3 regions of the Anaerobacillus sp. QJM3NY_17 genome follow, and region 2 is predicted to be linked to each of the others. Evidence: predicted binding sites of a transcription regulator. Region 2 holds the regulator's gene; each other region holds the start of a gene.
The links. The regulator CtsR, encoded in region 2, represses protease genes until heat stress. The targets are predictions, from matches to a motif close to ATGGTCAATAAAGGTCAAACA.
Positions count from the first base shown of each region.

Region 1: the regulator CtsR is predicted to act here: its motif matches at 2,012-2,032, upstream of AC0VYV_RS03525 (ATP-dependent Clp protease ATP-binding subunit).
Region 3: the regulator CtsR is predicted to act here: its motif matches at 2,532-2,552, upstream of clpP (ATP-dependent Clp endopeptidase proteolytic subunit ClpP).

Region 1 covers NZ_CM149685.1:638,432-643,697, reverse strand. The annotation lists gene AC0VYV_RS03525 (ATP-dependent Clp protease ATP-binding subunit) at 1-1,937, opposite strand, end outside; gene AC0VYV_RS03520 (hypothetical protein) at 2,286-2,750, shown strand; gene mnmH (tRNA 2-selenouridine(34) synthase MnmH) at 2,713-3,774, opposite strand; gene ymzB (protein YmzB) at 3,890-4,237, shown strand; gene AC0VYV_RS03505 (DUF4870 domain-containing protein) at 4,345-4,710, shown strand; gene AC0VYV_RS03500 (DUF2188 domain-containing protein) at 5,019-5,216, shown strand.
Region 2 covers NZ_CM149685.1:126,989-132,254, reverse strand. The annotation lists gene clpC (ATP-dependent protease ATP-binding subunit ClpC) at 1-948, opposite strand, end outside; gene AC0VYV_RS00685 (protein arginine kinase) at 945-2,000, opposite strand; gene AC0VYV_RS00680 (UvrB/UvrC motif-containing protein) at 2,042-2,578, opposite strand; gene AC0VYV_RS00675 (CtsR family transcriptional regulator) at 2,617-3,078, opposite strand; rRNA gene rrf (5S ribosomal RNA) at 3,921-4,037, opposite strand; rRNA gene AC0VYV_RS00665 (23S ribosomal RNA) at 4,153-5,266, opposite strand, start outside.
Region 3 covers NZ_CM149685.1:3,583,661-3,588,926, reverse strand. The annotation lists gene AC0VYV_RS18645 (gluconeogenesis factor YvcK family protein) at 1-122, shown strand, start outside; gene whiA (DNA-binding protein WhiA) at 163-1,104, shown strand; gene AC0VYV_RS18635 (HPr family phosphocarrier protein) at 1,427-1,681, shown strand; gene clpP (ATP-dependent Clp endopeptidase proteolytic subunit ClpP) at 1,888-2,472, opposite strand; gene AC0VYV_RS18625 (YhjD family protein) at 2,637-3,023, opposite strand; tRNA gene AC0VYV_RS18620 (tRNA-Arg) at 3,326-3,404, shown strand; gene AC0VYV_RS18615 (hypothetical protein) at 3,567-3,848, opposite strand; gene rpoN (RNA polymerase factor sigma-54) at 4,041-5,266, shown strand, end outside.

The DNA.
Region 1 (5,266 bases), 510 kb from region 2:
AGAGAAATATTCTGTTCCTCGAGACTCTCATCCAAATCTTCAATCATTAAATCAACGATTGTAACGAGACTGGATTGTTCGAGTGATTTAAATGGAATAATTCCATCAAAGCGATTCAAGAACTCAGGTCTAAAGTAACCACCAAGACTCTCCATCACATCCGTGTAGCTTTCAGCTGATTCAAAACCAACTGTAATTCTGCGCTCTGACGTTCCAGCATTACTTGTCATAATAATAACCGTATCTTTAAAGCTAACAGTTCTACCTTGACTATCAGTTAATCGTCCATCATCAAGAATTTGTAAGAACATATTTTGAACATCAGGATGAGCTTTTTCAACTTCATCAATTAATATGATGCTATATGGCTTACGTCTTACTCGCTCGGTTAATTGCCCAGCTTCTTCATGACCAACATAACCAGGAGGCGAGCCGATTAACTTAGATACAGAGTGTTTCTCCATATACTCACTCATATCAAGACGGATCATGGCTTCACGATCACCAAACATTTCTTCTGCAAGTGATCGGGATAGCTCTGTTTTACCGACTCCTGTTGGTCCAACGAATAGGAAGGAACCTATTGGACGATTTTGACGTTTCAATCCGGCACGACTTCTGCGAATCGCTTTAGCGACTCTATTTACGGCATCTTCCTGACCAATTACTTTCGCATTAAGTCGATCCGCAAGATTTTTCATTTTCGTTTGTTCATCTTCGCGAAGTTTACGTACTGGAATACCTGTTTTTCCTTCTATAATGTGTTGAATCTCTTCAAGAGACACTAAATGATTCACACTTGATTTATTTTTCAGCGATTGCTCAAGCTGCTCCTCAAGCTGTAATTCTTCAGTTCTTAACTTGGCAGCACGCTCATAATCTTCTGCTTCGGCTGCTTTATTTTTTTCAGCAGCTATTTCTGTTAGACGTTGCTGAATTTCATCGTGGCTAGACTCTGCAAACGTTAAGTTCAATTTCGCCCCTGCTTCATCCATTAAATCGATCGCTTTATCTGGCAAGAAGCGGTCTTGAATGAAACGATTAGACAATGTTACACATGCTTTAATGGCTTCATCTGTGTACTTGACTTCATGATAGTCTTCATACTTAGACTGCAAACCTTTCAATATTTCAATGGCTTCATCTACCGTTGGCTCATTAACCATAACTGGTTGGAAGCGACGCTCAAGCGCTGCGTCTTTCTCAATCTGGCGATACTCTTTGAGAGTGGTTGCCCCAATTAACTGAAGTTCACCTCTAGCTAACGCTGGTTTCAAAATGTTACCTGCATCCATTGAGCCTTCAGCAGATCCAGCTCCAACGATTTGATGTAATTCATCCACGAACAAAATAACATTCTTTCTACTTTGAAGCTCAGAAATTAACTGTTTCATCCGCTCTTCAAATTGACCACGAACACCTGTGTTTGAAACGAGTGAAGCTACATCAAGTAAATAAATTTCTTTGTTTTTTAGCTTAGAAGGGACATTGCCCTCTGTTATCCGAAGAGCAAGGCCTTCCGCTATGGCTGTCTTCCCGACACCAGCTTCCCCAATCAAGACAGGGTTGTTTTTATTTCGGCGGTTTAACGTCTCAATCACTCTTGATACTTCATTCTCTCTCCCGATAACCGGATCAATTAATCCAGCTTTTGCGGCGTCAGAAAGATTTCGTCCCAAGTCATCAAGTAAGCCACCTTTTCCATTTCCAAACTCGGTTTGCGGCCCCTCCTGTTGTGCGTTAAATCCATGTTGACCTGATTGGTTCATAAAGGATTGAAAGAACTCATCCATTTGACCTTTTGGTGATGATGCAGTTTGACCATTCATCACTTTTGCGTAACACGTACTACAAAGGTGTACTTGTTTCTTATTCTGATTCATCTGGACATTAAGTTGAACCGATGCTTGATTTTGTTGACAATGATCACAAAGCATATGATGGCCTCCTTATAATATATATAACGTACATTTTATGAAATTAAGATAAAAGGTGAAAGATACTCGCTTTGACTTTGACTATCTTTGACCTTGTAACCAAATTATAATTTGACTATCTTTGACTTTCAAGTCTTTTGCTCATCCAAATTTTATTTTTTTCTAACTGATTAACGACTCAGGAAAATATCATTCATATATGGTTCTTAAAAATATTTGTAATATTTGAAATAGAGGAATTTTTTCAGAGGTTGGATAATAGATTGTAATAACTACTTTTCGACAAAGGGGTATACAAGTTTACTAGTACGGTAACAATGATGATAGATTACAAAGGGAGGATATCTTATGAATGATTCAGTCTATCAATTGATTGTTGAAACAACCGTCAAACGAGTGCCTAGCTGTCACGAGACGCCTGAGGATTTCTTCATTGCCCTTGATGATCGGGAATATCCATATTTAATCTTACCCACGCCTAAGGAAATGTTTGATAATGATGATGTGTTCACAATTCGTTTAATTCCGGATGCCCTCAACAAATTTCGATTTGAATTGGACAACTCATTCACCAAATTATCCTTCAGACGCTTTTCTACCTTCTTTGATGATAAAACATACTACTTTGGCCCCGACGACAATATGTTGATTCATTTTCTAAAGTCGCCCGTTTACAGAAGCTATGTCGCATGGGTAAGTCACTTGTATTTTAAACGCATTGATGACCTTATTGAACGGTATAACAATGAACAGCTTCCTGAAGAAAGAAAATCCATTAAAGCGAAACTTTCTCGCCTTCTGATCGAAGCTTAATCTCGAAGCGATCTACTTCATTCTGGACAAGTTTAGTTCCTTCCTCAAGTGAATCATACGTTAGGTTAATAATGTTACCTTCGTTCTCATATGCTTTGTATTCATAACGAGGATCATAATAATAAATCAGGAGCCGTTCAACAATCAAGGCATAGTCATTCTCAGCAAGAGCATCGGCAATTACTTCTTTATCTTCACTCGAAAATCGCTTCTCAATTTTGTTAATAGCTCCTGTGATTTCTTCGTGATGATGTTCAGGATGATACGTATTTAAGATCGTACGAATTCGATAAGAAAGCGGGGCGTGGACTTGTATACGCGTCCCTTTTTGTTTGCCTTCTAAAATAAACTCTGGAATGATAATATTTCCAAGTCGCTTACTTTCAGATTCAATGATGTAATAAGACGTTTCTCCAATTTCTCCTAATCTATGGTATAGCATGGCTTCAAATTCTTTTTGACTTCTTTCAGGCAAATCAACTCTTCCAAATACAGAACCTCGATGAGCTGCAAGTCCCTCAAGATCAAGAACAGGATAGCCCTTCTCTTCTAAATCATTCAGTATTTCAGTTTTAGATGTACCGGTTAGTCCTTCCAAAACAAGATAGGGTGTCGTCTGATTCGCTAAGTATTCTAAACCAGCCGTCACTTTTTGTCTGTAGGAACGAATACCTCCTTCTAGCTGTCGGCATGGCAGTCCCATCATGTCAAAAATAACTGTCAAACTTTTACTTCTCATTCCGCCTCGCCAGCAGTAAATAGCAAATTCTTTACCTTTTGTTATTTCCTTCGCTCGTTTATAAAACTCAGGAAGTAAGGGCGAAACAAGAGAAATCCCTAATTCCTTCGCTGCTTCAGTTCCTTTTTTCTTATATGTTGTTCCGACAATTTCTCTTTCTTCATTAGAGAAAATAGGTAGGTTCACAGCACCTGGGATATGAAACTTTTCATATTCTGCCGGTGTACGAACATCCAATAAGAGCATCTTGCTTTCCAAAACTTCATCGATTGTTATTGTTTTCATGACATTCATCCTTTATATATTTACATAGCACAAGTATATCATCATCTCTTTGCCAAGTTCATTTGTACTGTTTATCCAATGTATAAATGGGGAAATTTGATAGTGAGGTGATAAAATGAATGCGTCAACTATGCTAACAGAAGTTCGTAACACGCTTACTGAATGGGTAGGCGGACATCTTATCATTGAGAAAAAAGAACAAGACGATCTCGATAAAACCATCATGAAACTCGAAGATTTTGTATTTCAACACAGAGGGGAGACCGTCGATGATTACACGGCTTCGACACTCCTTCAACTTAAAGGCGAGGGCAAAGTCATTTCAGACGAAGCTACAGCCCCTCTTCCACACTCCACTTTTGAAATTCCTTTAGAAGATATAAACAATGTTAAAAAGCATTCAGACGAGCTGATCGTACTTACAGAACGCGCGTCTTATCACATCAACTACAATTCCAATTAAAGGAACCAAAGGTGGTTCCTTTTTTTATTGCCTACTTTATTAAAGGCATATCTTAAAATAATGAGTAATATGCTGATCATAGATGAGCTATATAGGGAGGTATTGAGATGGATAATAAAGACGTAACAACGGTTCCTGATCAAACAATAAGACAATGGGCTATGTATGTTCATCTCTCTGCATTGAGTGGTTATTTAATTCCTCTGGGACATATTATTGGTCCAATCATCCTCTGGTCAATTAAAAGAGAAGATGAACCGTTTATCGATGAGCAAGGAAAAGAATCCATTAACTTCCAAATAAGCATGACACTCTATCTAGTCATTGCTGGGATCTTAAGTCTAGTCCTTATAGGGCTTATCCTTCTCCCTATTCTACTTGTCATGCACCTTATCTTTATTGTGATTGCATCGGTCAAGTCGAATCAGGGCACTTTATATCGCTACCCCTTAACCATTCGATTTGTATCTTGAATTTTCAAGAATTTCAAGCGTTTACACATAAGTTAGGTATGTCCATGTTATAATGAAACTAAACTTATGATGTGGAGGGTCTGCTCTTGGCTGTTAAGGAAAAAGAATGGAACCGTTTTACTGTATGGGCACTTGCCTTTATGGTTTGGATCGTTCCTATTGCTTTTGTTATTGGTTTCTACATAATTTCACGTCCACAGTAAAACCAGCGTCAATGCGCTGGTTTTTTTAATTCTCTTAAAAGCAGGTTTCATCACTACATATGATGGGAATTGTTCCTTATACACAGCTTAAAGGAGGATTTATTCATGAAGGAATTTACAGTAGCACCAAATAAAGATGTAACAGGTTGGTATGTTAAAATTGAGGACGTCGCTCCAACAGACCTCTACGATATGCGCTCAACAGCTATTGAAAAAGCAGAGGAAATGGCTAAAGGAGATTCTCCAAGTCGCCTATTGATTTTAAATGAACAGCATGAAGTTGAAGAAGAACGCTCATTTTAATCTACATAAAGAAGCCCTCCGTAGCTTACGGAGGGCTTCTTTATTTTTAT
Region 2 (5,266 bases):
AGTAGCACCAATACATTGAAGTTCTCCTCTTGCTAGTGCAGGTTTAAGAATATTTGAAGCATCAATTGCTCCTTCTGCACCACCAGCACCAATTAGTGTATGAAGTTCATCAATAAACAGAATAATGTTACCTGCCTGACGAATTTCATCCATTACTTTCTTCAAACGGTCTTCAAATTCACCGCGGTATTTCGTACCTGCAACGACAGTACCCATATCTAGCGTCATAACGCGCTTATCACGAAGCGTTTCAGGTACTTCATTGTTAATAATTTGCTGAGCAAGGCCTTCTGCAATTGCAGTTTTACCAACTCCTGGCTCTCCGATTAGGACAGGGTTATTCTTTGTACGTCGGCTAAGCACTTCAATCACTCGCTCAATTTCTTTGCTTCGACCAATAACAGGATCCAGTCCGTTGTCTCGAGCGATCACAGTAAGATCTCTTGCAAGACTATCTAGTGTAGGAGTATTCGCGCTCGCTCCTCCAGCTTGATGACTAGAAGAAGAGCTTTCATTACTACCTAACAATTGTAGAACCTGCTGGCGAGCTTTATTCAAGCTTACCCCTAAGTTATTAAGTACGCGTGCAGCAACGCCTTCACCCTCACGAATTAAGCCAAGTAGAATATGTTCAGTACCTACATAGGAATGGCTCAACTTACGTGCTTCATCCATCGATAATTCAATCACTTTTTTAGCTCGTGGTGTATAGTGAATGGATTGAACAGAGTCCTGTCCGCGTCCAATTAACTTCTCTACTTCTTTTTGAATCTTGTCTGAGCCAAGTCCAAGTGCTGTTAACGCTTTGGCTGCAATACCTTCACCTTCACGGACTAACCCAAGTAAGATATGTTCAGTACCAACGTTGTTATGGCCAAGTCGGATCGCCTCTTCTTGTGCTAAAGCAAGTACTTTCTGGGCACGTTCTGTAAATCGTCCAAACATCATTGTTCATCACCCTCCAAATTCTTCGTTAGTTGATCTTCAAGTTCAAGTCTTTCTCTAATTAAAGTAGCACGTTTGATATCTCGTTCCGTAGGGGTAAGACTTGCCCCAGCATACTGCTGTAAGAAACCTGGTTGCGTTAGGATAAGCAATTCATTCAATATCGATTTAGATAAGCCTTTTACAAGACCTAAATCAATACCAAGTCTTACATCTGACAAACACTTAGCTGCTTCTTTTGATTGAATAATTCTGCTGTTCTGCAGAACACCAAGGGCACGATAAATACGATCCTCTAACTCAATTCTGGAGTTATCTAGAAGTGCCCTTCTAGCAGCACGTTCTTTTTCGATAACTTGCATAACCACACCTTGTAAATCTTCGATGATGTCATCTTCTGTCTTTCCAAGAGTGATCTGATTTGATATCTGAAAAATATTACCTAGCGCTTCGCTACCTTCCCCATAGCTACCTCTTACGACCAGACCGAGCTGGTTGATAGCCGGAATAATATGGTTTAATTGCTGTGTTAATACAAGCGCAGGGAGGTGTAGCATAACAGAAGCTCGCATGCCGGTTCCCACATTAGTAGGACAACTTGTTAAATATCCTTTTCTTTCATCAAATGCGTAGTCAACTTTTCCTTCAATCCAGTTATCTAATGAATTTGCAATGCTTAGCGCCTTCTTCAGTTCGAACCCTGCAACTAGACATTGAATACGAAAATGATCTTCTTCATTAATCATTATACTAACCGTTTCATTCTCGCTCAGAAGCACGCCGCCGTTATTTGAGTGTTCGATAAGGTTAGGACTAATCAAGTGCTTCTCCACAAGAACTCTCTTCTCGATAGGTTTTAACTCATCCATTTCAATTAATTCAAGTTCACCAATCTGGTCGTCTGGAATATCTGTAAACTGTTGTCGAACTTCTTTTATAACTTGTAAATTATCCTCACTGTTTGAAACGATCGGAAAAACATAATTCTTTAAGTTACGTGCAAATCGGACCCGACTACTCATGACAATATCAGAATCTGGACCCTCATCTTTCATCCATGGGCTTACGGCTTCACTGATAAAATGCTGAAGTGACATTATGCTCCCCCTTCCCATTTGCTCTTTTCTTCAAGGGAACGAATCAAATCTCTAGTTTCTGCAGCTTTTTCAAATTCTTCATGCTGGATATACTCTTTCATTTTGCTTCTTAAGTTCTGGACTTTGCGTTCAATTTCTATCGCTGCTCCAGCCCTCTTCGGAACTTTTCCAGCGTGAACAGTATTGCCCCCATGAACTTTTTTAAGTATAGGATCCAAGTTATCCGAAAAGGTTTTGTAGCACTCAGAACACCCAAATCTTCCAATCTTAGTGAATTGTTGATAGGTCAACCCACACTTTGGACAGTGTATTGGCTCTTTTTTATAAAAAGACTGAGCTGGATTCTCCTCAATAGGGGTATCGAAATTTAGTAATCCCGATAATAAGTTATGGATAGAAAAATGGTTAGTGCCTGGCTCAACCTCACCTTTTTCCTTAGCACACTTCTCACAAATGTGAAACTCTGTTTTTTCACCATTAATAATCTTAGTGAAATGAAGCGTAGCAGGGCGCTCACCACATTCCTGACAAGTCATAGGGCAACCCTCCTTCTCTACCCTAAAAAGTATAAAATTTATTTATATTTTAAAGCAGTTAGCATTGCACGCAACATATTCGCACGCAGATGATCTCTAACTGGTAATTCTATAGTAATCACAGTACGATCTAGTACGCTTAACATTAACTTCGCTTCTCGCTCCGAAATTACCTCTTCTTCATGTAAACGAAGAATAATATTTTCTGAAACTACTTGTGGCACTTGATTTTTGACGATCTGTATCATTTCGTCTATTAAATCAGCGTGGGTTTCGGGTTTAACTTTAACGATCCGTATATAACCCCCTCCACCTCTCTTACTTTCCACAATATAGCCTTTTTCAATCGTAAAGCGGGTATTTATTACATAATTAATTTGTGAGGGAACACATTGAAATTTATCTGCTATTTCACTTCGCTTTATTTCAACAGCATCCCTTCCATCCACCATTAAAATTTTCTTTAAATATGCTTCAATAATATCGGAAACATTCCTCACGTAGTTCCCTCCTCTCCGTCCCCATACTGACTTTGACTATATTTGACGTTAAATATATTATAACGTTTTTATCAAGGATTGCAAAGCAACAAGCCTATCGTAGTTCTTCTGTATAAAGCATTACCATTTAAGATAAATCCAAGACTCTTTTTTCTCTAGTTTTCACCTTTTAATAGAGCAACTAAAATTTTCTTCAGAAAACTATTAAACAAAAAAAATACGATCAGACTCGAATAATTCATTTGCTACATAAGGGTAGCAAGATTTTTCATTAAAAGTTTCTTAGCCCTGCTATATGAATTGCTTTTATTTCTCAATTATATAGAGTGCTTAGATAGAGAATATATCCGATCAGGTATTTAGATGCTTGAGGAATTACTCTGCGATAGTAAGGCAAAACAATTATGCAAACAGAAAAATTAATTCCGCGATCTTTTAAAACAGAACTAGCTATCTAAAAGTGTTGAGAAAGAAATACAAAAAAAGCGAGAAACCCTCAGGTCTCTCGCTTTTCTTCATTGCCCAGCGACGTCCTACTCTTGCAGGGGGAGATTCCCCAACTACCATCGGCGCTCGAGCTTAACTTCCGTGTTCTCATACGGGGCGCGATAAGCGGCGAACTTCTTCGTCAGCTGCGCGATGCCAGATCCTCATGGATCTCTCGAATATCCACTCCGGTCTGACATCACTTGCTTCCTCGAATTTCTTGCTTCTCCCACCCCTACGAAGCTTACGAAGAAGTTTTTGATTGTCTTTCCTGCAGCTTTTTCTCTTACGAGCTTTCAACATTTTTTGAATACAAAAAAGCGAGAAACCCTCAGGTCTCTCGCTTCTCTTATGTTGCCCAGCGACGTCCTACTCTTGCAGGGGGAGATCCCCCAACTACCATCGGCGCTGAAGAGCTTAACTTCCGTGTTCGGCATGGGAACGGGTGTGACCTCTTCGCCATCATCACTAGACTAACAGGATGTTAGCCGTTCGGTGTTCACCACAGGACGTGGTGGCACTTAATCGAACTTCCTTATTTCAGGTGTTCCCTGAAAACTAGATAGCACGCACAACTTTCCAATATTTTAGGTTAAGCCCTCGATCGATTAGTATTCGTCAGCTCCACGTGTTGCCACGCTTCCACCCCGAACCTATCTACCTCATCATCTCTAAGGGATCTTACCAGCTTAATGCTGTGGGAAATCTCATCTCGAGGGGGGCTTCATGCTTAGATGCTTTCAGCACTTATCCCTTCCACACGTAGCTACCCAGCTATGCTCCTGGCGGAACAACTGGTACACCAGCGGTGTGTCCATCCCGGTCCTCTCGTACTAAGGACAGCTCCTCTCAAATTTCCTGCGCCCGCGACGGATAGGGACCGAACTGTCTCACGACGTTCTGAACCCAGCTCGCGTACCGCTTTAATGGGCGAACAGCCCAACCCTTGGGACCTACTTCAGCCCCAGGATGCGATGAGCCGACATCGAGGTGCCAAACCTCCCCGTCGATGTGGACTCTTGGGGGAGATAAGCCTGTTATCCCCAGGGTAGCTTTTATCCGTTGAGCGATGGCCCTTCCATGCGGAACCACCGGATCACTAAGCCCGACTTTCGTCCCTGCTCGACTTGTAGGTCTCGCAGTCAAGCTCCCTTGTGCCTTTACACTCTGCGAATGATTTCCAACCATTCTGAGGGAACCTTTGGGCGCCTCCGTTACACTTTAGGAGGCGACCGCCCCAGTCAAACTGCCCACCTGACACTGTCTCCGCACCGGATCACGGTGCTGGGTTAGAATGTCAGTACAGCCAGGGTAGTATCCCACCGACGCCTCCATCGAACCTGGCGGTCCGACTTCTATGGCTCCTACCTATCCTGTACAAGCTGTACCAAAATCCAATATCAGGCTACAGTAAAGCTCCATGGGGTCTTTCCGTCCTGTCGCGGGTAACCTGCATCTTCACAGGTACTATAATTTCACCGGGTCTCTCGTTGAGACAGTATCCAAGTCGTTGCACCTTTCGTGCGGGTCGGAACTTACCCGACAAGGAATTTCGCTACCTTAGGACCGTTATAGTTACGGCCGCCGTTTACTGGGGCTTCGATTCAGAGCTTCTCCCGTAAGGGATAACCCCTCCTCTTAACCTTCCAGCACCGGGCAGGTGTCAGCCCCTATACTTCGCCTTACGGCTTTGCAGAGACCT
Region 3 (5,266 bases), 920 kb from region 2:
AGAGCTTTGGTTTTCATGTAATCAGTGATAAAATTATTCAATACGATGAGAAATATGTACGCCATGATGCGAAGGAAATATCATCGATTCTTTTATCCTTATTAGACGATAAAAGATCATGATGGGTCAGTGGGGCCCCTGCATGAAAAAGGGGGGATGGCAATGTCATTTGCTGCTGATACAAAGAAAGAATTGACGCAGTTAGAAAGTAAACCTTGCTGTGCAAGATCAGAACTAGCAGCACTTATTCGAATGAATGGATCGATCTCGTTTGGTAACAGACAGCTGATTCTAAACATTCCGACTGAACATGCTGCCATTGCAAGAAGAATTTATACGCTCATTAAGCGGATATACAACTTCGATGTTGAACTACTTGTCCGTAAAAAAATGAGGCTGAAGAAAAACAATGTATACATTGTCCGTGTCTCAGCCAAAGCAAGAGATCTCCTTGAAGATCTCGGTATAATGGATAACGCCTTTACGTTCACTAGAGTAATCTCAAAGGATTTTACCAAGAAGTCTTGTTGCAAACGTTCTTATCTAAGAGGAGCATTTCTTGCGGGGGGATCAATCAATCATCCTGAAACCTCTTATCATCTTGAGATCTTCTCAATGTACGAAGAGCATACGGAATCGCTTTGTAACTTAATGAATGAATTTGGATTAAATGCGAAAATGCTTGAGCGAAAGAAAGGGTATATCGTTTATATCAAAGAAGGCGAGAAGATTACGGAGTTCTTAAGTGTTGTCGGTGCCCATCAGGCGCTGCTCTATTTTGAGGATGTACGCATTATGAAAGACATGCGGAATTCTGTTAATCGAATCGTGAATTGCGAAACGGCTAATTTGAATAAAACGGTAGGCGCGGCTTTTCGACAGGTTGAGAATATTCGCTTCATCCAAAAGGAAGTTGGTTTAGAAATTCTTCCTGATAAGTTAAGAGAGATCGCTGAACTTCGCGTGAAGCATCAAGATGTTACACTGAAAGAACTCGGTGAGATGGTTACTGGAGGAGCTATTAGTAAATCAGGAATCAATCATAGATTACGAAAGATTGACCAGATTGCTGATAAGCTTCGTGATGGTAAACCGATCTCCTAAGCCTTTCGGACAAGTTAGAAAAAAGCTTCCACCTATAATGGTGGAAGGTTGTTTTCTAGCAGTACAATAGATAGCATGAATCTTCAAAGAAAAACCCTATTTTTCTTAATGAAAGCATTGGAAATAGCGTTTTTCTAAATTTTTCACCTTTCGAGATAGCGCTTACTTTTTTAGGTAATTTAACACTTTAGTAAATTTAAAATCGAGAGGCCACAAAACGAGCTATCATAGCTTTAGTTTGAAAGTGGCGAGTGCAAGGGAAACTGGTATAGCGCTTCTGGTGTTCTGATCGACTGTTTTAAATAAGGGGAGGAATGAACAAGTGATTCAAAAAGAAGTTGTGGTTACTTTGGATACAGGATTACAGGCACGTCCAGCAGCTCTGTTTGTACAGGAAGCAAACCGATTTAACTCGGATATCTTCCTTGAGAAGGACGGTAAAAAAGTTAATGCCAAAAGCATCATGGGCATCATGAGCCTTGCTGTTGGTACTGGTTCTTCTGTTATTTTAACTGTTGATGGTAATGATGAAGAAGATGCGATGTCTTCATTAATTGATTTTATTCAAAAAGATTAGCAAAACCTGGCTGTGTGCCAGGTTTTTGTTTTGCATTAAATTGTTAACGTTGCGAAACATTCTTAAGAGAATAGAGTTATAGAGAGTGGGATCATCCATTGTGGTTCATTGGCTGCTCAAATAGCAGATGGTTCAAAAACAACGCCTATTCTAAGAAAGAAAAAGCCTTTCCCTACATTGTTGGGAAAGGCTTTTTAGGGTCTATCTTATGCTTTCTTTTCCATTACTTCATCAATCAAGCCGTATTCTTTCGCTTCAGTCGCTTCCATGAAACGGTCACGATCTGTGTCGCGATCGATTGTTTCAAGTGGTTGACCTGTGCGCTCAGAAAGAATTTTGTTTAGCTTCTCGCGCATTTGGATGATGCGTTTTGCGTGAATTTCAATGTCAGAAGCCTGACCTTGAGTACCACCGAGCGGTTGGTGAATCATTACTTCACTGTTTGGTAGAGCATAGCGCTTACCAGGTTCACCAGCAGCAAGTAGGAAGGCACCCATTGAAGCAGCCATACCGATGCAGATTGTTGATACTTTTGGCTTAATGAATTGCATAGTATCGTAAATCGCCATACCTGCAGTGATTGAACCACCAGGGCTGTTGATATAAAGTGAGATGTCTTTATCTGGGTCTTCAGCAGCAAGGAAAAGAAGTTGTGCAACGACTGCGTTTGATACGTTGTCGTCAATTGCTGTTCCTAGCATAATAATACGGTCCTTAAGAAGACGAGAATAAATGTCGTACGCTCTCTCACCGCGGTTTGTTTGTTCAATTACCGTTGGAATTAAAACCATTTTAAATTCCTCCCTTATATTTGTGGAATATGTAGTTGCTGTATGTTCATCATACCTAAAAGGTCAGTATAGGTCAAATAAAGTGCTGTCCTATTTTTTAATCGATGAAAAGGGTTTGATTTTTCTTTAACCACATACACCCATTTTCCCCGCATCCCTTTATTTTAAACAGAGCGAATGTTCCTTTTTTTTAATCGATCGTCTGCTAAAAAGTAGGCTAAAATTCGTCTTTCTACCTGATTACGTATTTGAATGGAAGAATAGCGGTATGTTTGATTGTAACCTCGACAATATACTTTGCAAATCACAACATCTTCTTTCGTATCTTCTATATAGACGCGGATTCCTCTATCATGAAGCATTGCTTTTGCCCATTTTAAGTCAGAGGAGGCTAACGTTATAGCGGCATGAATTAGTTCCAGATAAGGGCGCGGAAGTTTCATTTTCGAATGGTTCACCCATTTCGTGTCAATTTCCAGCACTCTTTTCAGGTAAGGAAGTAAGAGGTAGTTTCTTAATGCCTTCGTTTCTTCTTTACTTAATTGGAACATGATCATCTCCACCTAACAGAACATATGTTTGGTATAACTTTACTATGAGACAGGTGAGACGTCAAGAACTGAAGCGATACCTTTTCTATGATATGAATGAAATGTTTGGATAATAGCTTTGGCCAATATTGTTAATATCTCACCGTTCACCAGAGCAAAAAAGCAACAGCGTTCATTAACATGGTATAGATAAAATGCTCTTATACACTATTGATTACTCATTGATCGTCACTTGGAAGCTATGAAATTCACCTTGCAAAAAAAGGGGGCATATCGTATAATAATCCTTGCGCTAATGAAGCGCGCCCGTAGCTCAGTCGGATAGAGCGGTGGTTTCCGGTACCGCGTCAGTCGGGGGTTCGAATCCCTCCGGGCGCACCAAATACATAATTCCAATCCCTTTCGCTAGTGTGAAGGGGATTTTTTTATGATAAATGTCATCTTTGTTCGCTTAGATCCAGGGAATGAATAGTATCCTTCATTTTGAACAGAAAAAAAAGAAGAGTAGAACTCGTCCACTCTTCTTGCGATCAGTCTTACCTTCTAACAGGGCTTATCTTTGTCATCGTCATGTCCTTTGCTGATTGCTCCACTCATCGTGTGTTTGAAGCCTGAGTGCATTCCAGTAGCGCATAGTCCAAGCCATAATCCTATAAAGAAGGCTTTTTTGAAGTCTTCCGGTTCAACATAAATGTGGCTCATTACAATTCCGATTCCAATGGAAAGAATCGGTAAGAACCTTACCGGAAAACCAAACACCTTAAAAAGGTGTACAACTCCAATGATGACTGGAAGCAAAGCAATTCCATATACAGCTAAATCCATGGCATTTGCCTCCTTTTTCTCTCTCTATAAGACAGTTTATGTAGAAATTTGACTAAGGGACGGGCTATTTCATCATTTTCTTTAAAAATGGTGTCAAAATCCCCTTTTAAAAAACAGAAAATTCTGGTCATTTTCATTTTTTTCATACCATAAAATGAAGCGATATAGTATGATGAAGGTGGAGGGATTGCGATGGAATTAGGATTGATACAAAAGCAGACAACGAAATTAGTCATGACAACCCAGTTGCATCAAGCGATTTCTATACTCCAATATTCTACGGTCGAATTACTGGAGTACGTGAAAGAACAGGCTCTTGAAAATCCATTAATTGAATTACACTCCCCTTCATGGGATGGTGGCGTTCGTTCTTCAAAACGCTCTTATGATACGGGGCTTAAAAAAGATCCACTCGAATACGCTGAAACAAGAAAAAGTTTGCATGATGAGTTACACGATCAGGCGAGGTGTCTACACTTTCCACGTAAAAGGGAAGCCGTTGTGCATTATTTAATTGATAATATTGATGAAAGTGGTTACTTAAGAATAAATGAGACGGAGGTAATGAATTACTTTGATGTCGAGCACTTTGAGATCACTGAAGCCATTAGAGAGATTCAATTACTTGACCCACCAGGTATAGGGGCGCGCTCTCTTTCCGAATGTCTCTTTTTACAGTTAAATGAGTCGGGAGAAATTTTCGAGCTTGCTCGAGATCTTGTTTCCTATCATTTGAAAGCGCTAGCAGAAAAGAAATATCGTGAACTCTCGAGAGAATTTCATGTTCCTGTGGAGCAGATACAGCGGGCTGCGGATATAGTAGCTGATCTCGATCCTCGTCCAGGATCAAAGTGGGGTATTGATAAACCATCCTACATTGTTCCAGATGTCATGATAGAAGAGAAAAATGGTAGATTCTCTATTGCATTACTTGATGACGATTTACCAGCAATGAAAGTGAGCAACGCCTACCGTTCTTTTAAAAATAACGAAGCGGAAGAGTATCTAAAGGATAAATATCAGCAAGTCAGCTGGTTATTAAAAAGTATTGAGCAAAGAAAGCAAACGCTTCGAGCAATAATGGGCGTTTTTATTGTTCACCAACAAAATTTTTTGAGAAATGGGATTAGTGAGCTTTCTCCAATAACCTTGAGGGAAGTAGCGGTGGAAGCAGATGTCCACGAGTCCACGGTAAGTCGAGCGATTAAAAGCAAATACGTTCAAACGCCACATGGTCTTTTCGCCTTAAAGGACTTATTTACTTCCAAGCTGTCTAGTGAGTCTGGAGAAGCTGCTTCTTCCTCTAGTGTAAAGCTATTCATTAAGGAACTTGTGGAGAATGAGAATAAGATGAAACCATTATCAGATCAAAAGATTGTAGAAGCTCTTCATATCCAGAAAGGGATTGAAGTATCGAG